Regions from separate parts of the Pseudoalteromonas agarivorans genome, predicted to be linked through region 3. Evidence: predicted binding sites of a transcription regulator. Region 3 holds the regulator's gene; each other region holds the start of a gene.
The links. The regulator sigma-54, encoded in region 3, starts transcription at its own class of promoters, with help from an activator protein. The targets are predictions, from matches to a motif close to GTTGGCACGNNNNTNGNNT.
Positions count from the first base shown of each region.

Region 1 (3,281 bases), on a different contig from region 3:
GCTAACAATAACCAAAAGCAAACTCTAAAGCTTAATACCCCTAAACATGTATTTGCATTACAAGTTGCCTCGGTTGATTCTAAGCAGGATGTAGTCAAAGCCTGGCAAGAACTAAATACCAAAGCAGCGCCACTATTTAGAGATAAAATATTAACCAACGTAGAAACCGCAAAAATAAATGATAAAACCTTTTATCGCTTAAAGCTTGGCTCTTATAAAAACCTTAAAAATGCCAAAGCCGACTGTGAAGTATTTAAAATGTATAAGCTCGACTGCATTGTAAGTAACTACACCGATAAGCCAATTAAACTTTAATAGTGATACCAACCCGCAATAATAAATAATCATTTTACGGGGCTAATCGTGTTGCGTTGTGCGTTAATAAATCTCGTTTAGAACAACTAAATAGCGAATTTTTTTGCCTAGCTATCAATACGTTTTACTATCCTCAAAATAGATTACTTAATTAAGCTAATTGGTATAAATGCGCAATAGGCCGTAGCACGCGTGACTTGCTTAGCGTTGATTGGCTGTTAAAATAGCGCTCACTCTTACCCAAATTAACAACATACTTATGCTGCACTACAAGGATTTTTTAGCCTCATTAGTTTTAGGCTTTGCATTAGCAAACAGTGCTCACGCACTAGCAACGGCCCAAAAGCAGGCGATGCTCATTAAAAAAGATGACTTAGCCGTACTCAAAGAGTCAGCGCAGCAGTGGCAACAAACCAAGCCTCAACTAGAAAGACTGTTAAAGCTAGAAAGTGAATTACAGCGCACAGTAGATAAATTAAAACAACTTAACGCGCAGCCAAAACCACAGCAAACTAACCACTTAGCTGTTGTGGATACAAATGCGCTGTTTGCTGTGCAAGTGGGGGCGTATAAAAATAAAGCGGTACTTGAAGCGGCTATAAAGCAATTTCAATCGGCCTCAAATAAGCTTGAAGTAAATACCGAGCAAGTACTGATTGACCAGCATACCTTTTATAGATTAAAGCTTGGTGCGTTTAAAACAAAAGAAGCAGCAAAGGATGCATGTAAGTCATTAATAAACAATAATACCTGCTTTGTAACCTACTACGTCAAAACGCCTCAAAGTTAATTAACCTGAACTCTGGTTAAGAGCCTTACTAGCATATTGAACTATCTTGATACTTAAATTTATTATCTCTAGCCAGAGATAGGTTTATTATCCAGAGTTTAGGTTAATTAGGCATAATAATTGCTTTATCCTCGGTATGTTTTAAAGAGGACGGCAACTATGCGCCTTTTACTGCCTTTAGTATTGTTAAATTTAACTGCTTGCAACTTGGTTCCGCCCCCAGAGCCGAGTGTGCCTACTGACGCGCCAAAAGCAGCAATGGCACCCTATACCGTTAACGAGTATGTAGCAAATCTAACCTCGCAGCTTAACCATGTAAATGGCGCTTTAAATGCCAATGCGCGCATTGGTGTGAGTAGCTTTTTTTATGCAGATGCTTTAGATACTAAGCTAGTAGCAGGGCAGGCCTCGGGTTTGAGCTTACAAATTCAAGAAAGCTTATTAACGCAATTTACCCAGCTTGGCTATCATACCGTTGAGTACCGCCTTGGCAATAACCTTATATTAGCGCAAAACGCAGACAGCATATTAAGCCGCGACTTAAGTAAATTACGCAATCGCCAAAATATTGACTTAGTCATCACTGGCACTGTAACGCGCCAACAGCATGCTTATATAGTTAATGCACGACTCGTTAATATTGAAAACAAGCAAGTACTGTCGGCAGGCAGCACAGAGATCCCTATAAATGTAATGTGGGGAAACGAAAAAATTCAGCAGCGTGACGGCTCTTTGTACCGCAGCGAATATTAATCAGGAGCACACCATGAGAAACCTATTAATTACCCTATGTTTGCCATTAGGCTTTGGCTGTTCGCAAATGTTAAATTCGCTACATTCAGAGCCGGAGCAAGTTGAGCAAGATAATGCAGCCCAGCTTGTTTCAGAGCAACGTGCGGTAAAAGCACCTGCACCAAATGAAGCGTTATTTCAGTCTAATTTAAACAAGCAAAGTAACTACACCAAAAGTGCCCCCGCAAAACGCAAAAATATAAACCATTATGTGCGCGGTATAATGCAAGACATGGTCGAAAACCTGCAATACGTAAACGACAAAACGCCACTTGCCGTTTCTAGCTTTGTATTTTTAGATGATGACTACAGCGATGGAAGCCTGTTAGGTAACCAAATAGCCGAAAGCTTTATGCACGAACTGCATAGTTTTGGAGTACCGGTTATCGATTTTAAAACCACCGATTATATGCGAGTAACCCCCGCAGGCGACTTTGTATTTAGCCGCGACTACCTAGAGCTAAACCAAGATCAAAACTTTAATTACGTATTAGCAGGAACACTTGTGAGCCACCAAGGCGGCGTACTGGTAAATGCACGAATAGTGGGCATTAAAAGTAAAGCGGTAGTGGGCAGTGCGCAAGGGTTTATTCCTCAATCAGTGGTGGATGCGCTAAACAGTAGCTATCGCACCGACGGAATTATGCTTAAACAAGCCAGCGAGTGAGGTTGACCATGTTTTACAAACTATCTGCTATAGCGGGGCTAACGGCAACGTTAGTATTAACTGGCTGTTCAATAACGCAAAATAATGAGCATAACGAAAGCATAAACACGCGCTCAGATTACACCGTGGTAACGCAAAGTAGCCAACCCACGCCTATGTATGCCAACCAATCTGTGCAGCAGCAAAGTGAGTACGACACAGCAAGGCAGTTTACACCGCTTAAACACCACAAAACGCTGGCAAACTATGTAGAGCAAATGGCGCTGGATTTAGTGGATACGCTTGAAGCCGAAGCGCCCGATAATAACAGCATCAACATAGCGGTTACCACCATTGTAGATTTAGACGCATCGCTTAATAAAAGTAATCAGTTGGGTAATCAATTAGCAGAGACGTTTATTCATCAGCTGCAAAAATTTGGCTACGGCGTGGTAGATTTTAAAACCATGGACAACATTGATGTATCAAACAGAGGCGACTTTGTGTTATCTCGCGATATAGATAAGCTAAGCGAAAGCAGCATGGCTAACTATGTATTAGCAGGTACGTTAATTTACCGCCCAAATGGCGTAGCAGTAAACACCCGCGTTATAAATGTTCACAGCAAACATATTGTAGCAAGCAGCCGCAAACTCATACCACTGTACGTGTTAAACAAAGAAGATATATATTTATCAAGCAATTAAGTTAATTTTAGCTTGATATGAAAAACAAGAT
Region 1 is NZ_JANIGJ010000005.1:288,907-292,187, forward strand. It holds gene NQT65_RS11460 (SPOR domain-containing protein) at 1-315, shown strand, start outside; gene NQT65_RS11465 (SPOR domain-containing protein) at 575-1,105, shown strand; gene NQT65_RS11470 (FlgO family outer membrane protein) at 1,265-1,858, shown strand; gene NQT65_RS11475 (FlgO family outer membrane protein) at 1,872-2,564, shown strand; gene NQT65_RS11480 (FlgO family outer membrane protein) at 2,573-3,250, shown strand.
Region 1: NQT65_RS11470 (FlgO family outer membrane protein) is a predicted target of sigma-54. The motif match lies at 1,213-1,231, and genes of this name have one in related genera.

Region 2 (3,281 bases), on a different contig from region 3:
CTTTTTACGTACATCTCTAAAGTAAGCCGCTATTTCTTCTAGCTGGTTTAAATCTAATTCGGTATCGCGGGGCGTTCCTTCAACAATTGCTACAATGGTTTCTGTAGCTGAATGACCGTAAGTCATACTCATTGAAGAAATTGCGGTATCAAGCATATCAATGCCTGCATCAATGGCTTTTTGATATGTAGCTGTACTTAAACCTGTGGTTGCATGGCACTGCATAGCAATAGGGATAGAAACGGTTTCTTTTAGCCCTTTAATAAGTTGCTCTGCATCGTATGGTTTTAATAAGCCTGCCATATCTTTAATACAAATAGAGTGACAACCTAAATCCTCTAGCTGTTTTGCAAGGGTTAACCACATATCTAGGGTATGCACTGGGCTTACAGTATAAGAAATAGTACCTTGCGCGTGTGCTCCTACTTTTACAGCCGCTTTAATTGCCGTTTCTAAGTTACGTACATCGTTCATGGCGTCAAAAATACGAAATACATCTACACCATTTTTGTGGGCACGCTCTACAAACTTTTCTACCACGTCATCGGCATAGTGGCGGTAACCCAATAAATTTTGCCCGCGCAATAGCATTTGCTGTTTAGTATTCGGCATTGCTTTTTTAAGGGCACGAATACGCTCCCACGGATCTTCACCTAAATAACGAATACACGAGTCAAACGTAGCGCCGCCCCACGACTCAATAGACCAATAACCGGCATCATCAAGTTTGTTAGCAATAGGGAGCATGTCATCTAAGCGCATACGGGTTGCAAGTAAAGACTGATGAGCATCGCGTAAAACAAGTTCTGTTAATTTTAATTTAGCCATGTGTGCCTCTTATTTATTATTTGATTTGTACTGAGCAATGGCAGCACTAATAGCAGCGATGTGCTCGTTTGGCACACCTTGAGATTTTAAAGATGGTGATTTAACCGGTATTGCAACTTCAGCCTCGTCAAAACGAGCAACCAAGTTAGACATGAGTGACACAGCACCAATCAATATTGAAAGAAATACAAACACGCCCACCATGCCCGTAAGCATCAAGCTACCTGCGGTTGTGAGTACAGCTCCTATATCCATTTTCTCCCCCTGCACTATATAGCGATATAAAAAACCGCTTTATTTAAATAATTATTCACCGAATGATAACAAAACTTTTAACTTTGTCTACCACCTGTCAATTGGTAAAACCAATTAAAATTAAACTAACATACAGCCACAATAGTTAACATAGCTAATACTGGGTTAAATTAGCTTAGATATAGATGATAAAAATAACCGTTATAGGCAAAGGTTATATGGTTAAACCCAAAAAAACTTAAAAACCATAAAAAATAGTAAGTTAAACGGCAGGTAAAAAATCATTTTGCGCTAAAATGTAAATTGGTCTTACCAAGACTAGTAAAGAAGCGCACAAAAAATATTTATTTTTTTACTCTCTTTACAATAGTGTGAATAAGTTACATCGTTAAACGTAAAACTTACCAATCCTAAATTTATAACCCTCGCTCAAAAAACCATAACATATTGAAAATTAATAAAATTAAACTCTGGCACGCAACTAGCATTATTACTTTCGAACGAATTTGATAACCAAGGAGAAAACAATGTTACGCTGGACAATTACATTTTTAGTTATTGCTTTAATCGCTGCAGTGTTAGGTTTTGGTGGTATCGCAGGTGCCGCAGCTGGTATAGCAAAAATTATATTCTTTATCTTTTTAGTACTTTTAGTGATTTCTTTAGTTTCAGGTGCGCTGCGCGGTAAATCGCCTAGGTAGCTACTAACATACTTAAAACACTAAACAATCAACATATACAAGGAATTACATTATGAACTCAACAACTTTAAAAGCAGCACTAATCGCCGTATTTGCAGGTTTCTTTATGATGGGTTGTGAAGACAACCACGCAGAAGAAGCAGGTGAGCGTATTGATGAAGCAGTAACTGACGTGCAAAACTCTGTTGAAGATGCATGTGAAAATGTAAAAGAAGGCGTTAACGCAGAAGAAACTAACTGTTAATCTGTTTGGTAACGTAAAAAACGGCTTTTAATAAGCCGTTTTTTTGTGCGCGAATAAAAAGCGGATTCTAACTCTTAAAATGCATAGTCTACATTAACGGGTGTGATTTTTACGCTAGCTTGTTAAAATAGCGAAAACTATTACTTATTAGCAATTATGGCACTGACCACCACTTACACACTCGATAAACCCTACTACTACGAATGCTTTGACGAGTCCCACTCTTATAGTAAAGCAGCCAAACCAAAGTATTTTTTGCTGGCATTACTGGTGTGCTTAGGTTTAATTAGTATTTACGCTATGGACGATCACTACCTAGGTACATTTTTAATAATGCTGGGTGTATTAGAATGCGTTGCCTTTTATTACCGCAGGCCTTGGTGGGTTACGCGCCAAATGTTTAGTCGTGCTTCGGGCTCAACGGTTACTCTTTCGTTTACCGATGACGCTATTAGCACCGAAAACCACTATAAAAGCCATACATTTAAGTGGGCAGAAATAACCCATATTATTAAAACTAACCACGGCTACTTAGTGCACCATAATAAAGGTATGCAATATATTTCTAGCAGTGTATTAACCGATGAAATGCGCTATTTTATAAACAAAAAAGCCACTCAGTGAGTGGCTTTTGGTATAGCTAAGTGCATTACTCAGCTAAGTATACGTGTTGATTAAGCATTGCCCGGATTAGGGTTAGACTTTTCAGCTTGTATACGCATGTAAATCTCTTCACGATGCACTGAAACGTCTTTAGGTGCGTTAACACCAATTCGAACTTGATTTCCTTTAACACCTAATACAGTAACAGTTACTTCGTCACCAATCATTAGGGTTTCACCTACTCTACGAGTTAGTATTAGCATTCTCTTGCTCCCATGTTCCAATAAATTATAAGATTCCGCTTGACCATTTTAATGAAAAATTGATTGAAAAGTAAGTAAAAACTCCCAAACTATCCATTTTCTGTTAAAAATTCTGAGTGTAACGCTCTTACTGCTAGTTCTAAATACTTCTCGTCAATTAAAACCGATACCTTGATTTCAGACGTCGATACTAAAACTATGTGTATGCCTTCTTGCGCCAATGCATCAAAAAATTGATGCGCTACACCACTGTGAGACTTCATTCCTATGCCAACAGCCGACACTTTTGCAACTGTTGTATCACTAGAAATGCTATCAGCCTGCAGATTTACCTGTTGTTGAGTTAGTAAATCGTGTGCTTGCAAATAGTCATTTGAATGCACAGTA
Region 2 is NZ_JANIGJ010000006.1:144,322-147,602, forward strand. It holds gene oadA (sodium-extruding oxaloacetate decarboxylase subunit alpha) at 1-828, opposite strand, end outside; gene NQT65_RS12235 (OadG family protein) at 838-1,083, opposite strand; gene NQT65_RS12240 (DUF1328 domain-containing protein) at 1,611-1,784, shown strand; gene NQT65_RS12245 (hypothetical protein) at 1,837-2,028, shown strand; gene NQT65_RS12250 (YcxB family protein) at 2,185-2,652, shown strand; gene csrA (carbon storage regulator CsrA) at 2,703-2,894, opposite strand; gene NQT65_RS12260 (aspartate kinase) at 2,984-3,281, opposite strand, start outside.
Region 2: NQT65_RS12240 (DUF1328 domain-containing protein) is a predicted target of sigma-54. The motif match lies at 1,553-1,571, and genes of this name have one in related genera.

Region 3 (3,281 bases):
CGCCAAGTTGTAAAAAATGTAGGCCTTGAGGTAGAAGCCGGCAGCATTGTTGGCTTATTGGGCCCTAATGGCGCAGGTAAAACCACCACCTTTTATATGATTGTAGGGTTAGTACCTAGCGACAAAGGCAAAATTTCTATTGATGATAACGACATTACGTTATTACCTATGCACAGCCGCGCCCGCTTAGGCATTGGCTATTTGCCGCAAGAGTCATCAATATTTAGAAAGCTGACAGTTTATCAAAACTTAATGGCGATTTTAGAAACGCGTAAAGAGCTCAATAAAGCCGCGCGAGAAGAAACGCTTAACAACTTACTTGATGAATTTAGTATTCAGCATATTCGCGATAGCCAAGGTATGGCGCTTTCTGGTGGTGAACGCCGCCGTGTAGAAATTGCCAGAGCACTGGCAGCGAACCCTAAATTTATTTTATTGGATGAGCCTTTTGCTGGTGTTGATCCGATTTCAGTGTTAGATATAAAGAAAATAATAGAACATCTTAAAAACCGTGGCATTGGCGTATTAATTACCGATCACAATGTAAGAGAAACCCTTGATGTTTGTGAAAAAGCCTACATTGTTTCTCATGGGGAGCTAATTGCATCTGGCACCCCAGAACACGTATTAAATGACAAAACTGTACGCGATGTTTATTTAGGCGAGCAATTTAGGCTGTAACATTTAAGCCACACCTACAAGCATCTGCTAATATTAATTATAACAACATAAAAGGATTGTTAGAGATACATGAGGCAATCATTACAGCTGCGCATGGGCCAGCAACTTACAATGACTCCACAATTGCAACAAGCGATTCGCTTGCTGCAGCTCAGTACATTGGATCTCCAGCAAGAAATACAAGAAGCACTTGATAGCAACCCGCTATTAGAAGTAGAAGAGCAAGATTACACGGAAGAGTCGGCTGGAAAAAATGAACAAAAAGCAGATACGGATGATGTAACCGTAAGCGCATCGGCTGACGATACAACCAGCGAGTACGAGCAAGACAGTGGCGAAGCTTTAAATAAAGACACCATTAGCGATGATATGGCAATGGATGTAACTTGGGATGAGTACATGAGCGCAGCCCCTGCTGCATCCTCAGGCCCAATGCCAGAAGATGAGTCTATTTATCAAGGTGCCTCTACTGAAACGCTACATGAGTATTTAATGTGGCAGCTTCAGCTTACTCCTTTTAGCCCAACTGACGAAGCCATTGCTATTGCCATTGTAGAAGCTGTAGATGACTCGGGTATTTTAACGCTAAGTTGCGAAGAAATTTTAGAAAGCTTTAACCAAGAAAACGATGACGAAGTTGAAGTTGAACTTGACGAAATAGAAGCCGTTTTAAAGCGTATTCAGTTATTTGACCCTGTAGGTATAGCCGCGCGCAGTTTACAAGAGTGCTTGTGTATTCAGCTAAACCAGTTTGATAAAGACACCCCTTTTATAGAACAAACTAAAATGATCTTAACCGATCACATTGATCTATTAGCGGCACGCGACTATCGTACATTAATGAAAAAGACTAAGCTTAAAGAAGACGAGCTTAAAGAGGTCATGACCCTAATACATACCCTCAACCCAAAACCTGCAGATACAATAGTAAGGGAAGAGTCTGAGTATGTAATACCGGATGTGTCGGTTAAAAAAATAAAAGGCCGCTGGGTGGTAGAGCTAAATCCAGATAGCATGCCAAAAATACGCGTAAATAGTCAGTACGCGGCTATGTCTCGTACCGTAAAATCAAGTGGTGATAGCCAGTTTATTCGCTCTCACTTACAAGAAGCTAAATGGTTTATAAAAAGCCTTGAAAGCAGAAACGACACGCTACTTAAGGTAACTAACTGTATTGTAAAACAGCAACAGGCATTTTTTGAACATGGCCCAGAAGCCATGAAGCCAATGGTTTTAAACGATGTTGCTGAAATGGTAGAAATGCATGAATCGACAATTTCGCGTGTTACTACGCAAAAATATATGCATACGCCACGTGGTATTTTTGAGCTTAAGTATTTTTTCTCAAGCCACGTAAGCACTGAAAACGGCGGAGAGTGTTCATCAACCGCAATACGTGCCCTAATTAAAAAGCTAATTGCCGCGGAAAACTCAGCTAAACCATTGAGTGATAGTAAAATTGCGGATATATTGGCAGAGCAAGGAATTAAAGTAGCTAGACGCACAATAGCAAAATACCGTGAATCGCTAGCTATTCCACCGTCAAATCAGAGAAAGAGTTTGATATAAGACGTAAAAAACAAAGAGGAAATGCTTATGCAACTAAACCTAACTGGTCGTCACGTAGAAGTAACTGATTCACTTAGAGACTATGTAAATAATAAATTTGCAAAGCTAGAAAGGCACTCAGATCATATTAGCAATGTGCATGTCATTCTCGATGTAGAAAAACTCAACCAAAAAGCAGAAGCGACTATTCATGTAAGTGGCGCAGATTTATTTGCCTCAACAGAGCACCAAGATATGTATGCCGCTATAGACTCGTTGATTGACAAGCTCGATCGTCAAGTCATAAAACATAAAGAGAAGCTTGCTAGACACTAATATTATGAAATTAAGTACATTAGTATGCCAGGACTGCAGCAAAGCTGCGGTCCTTTTTAGTAGTAAAAAAAGAATTTTAGAGTTTATCAGTGAGCTTGCTCATGAAAAGCTCCCCTACTTACCACAACAAGATATTCTTAATGCGCTGGCAAGCAGAGAAAAGCTAGGCAGTACTGGTATTGGCCGGGGGATCGCCATTCCTCATGGCAGAATGGGTGGCGTAGAAGAGCCGCTGGCTTTAGTACTTGTTAGCGACACGCCTGTTAACTTTGACGCTATTGATAACTGCCCTGTTGATATTTTTGTTGCACTCATCGTACCAGATGGCGATAACCAACAGCACCTAAAGACTCTGGCAACCATAGCTGATAAACTGAGCAACAAAGAATTTTGTAAACAGCTGCGTAGTGCTAAAACCGATGCAGAGCTGTATCAAGTAATTGTTGATCAATCGTAGTAAATACTAAGGGCTATAAATGGAGTTAATTATCATAAGCGGCCGTTCTGGTTCAGGTAAGTCGGTTGCTTTACGCGTGGTTGAAGATTTAGGCTATTATTGCGTAGATAATATTCCGGTCAACCTACTGCCCTCTTTAGTGCGAAGTGTTTCAGATAACTATGACAAAATAGCCGTTAGTATAGATGTTCGTAATATCCCCAAAGAACAAGACGAATTTAACGATATTCTCGAGTACCTTCCTGACTTTGCTAAACCC
Region 3 is NZ_JANIGJ010000007.1:212,052-215,332, reverse strand. It holds gene lptB (LPS export ABC transporter ATP-binding protein) at 1-681, shown strand, start outside; gene NQT65_RS14055 (RNA polymerase factor sigma-54) at 751-2,250, shown strand; gene hpf (ribosome hibernation promoting factor) at 2,278-2,565, shown strand; gene NQT65_RS14045 (PTS sugar transporter subunit IIA) at 2,570-3,022, shown strand; gene rapZ (RNase adapter RapZ) at 3,042-3,281, shown strand, end outside.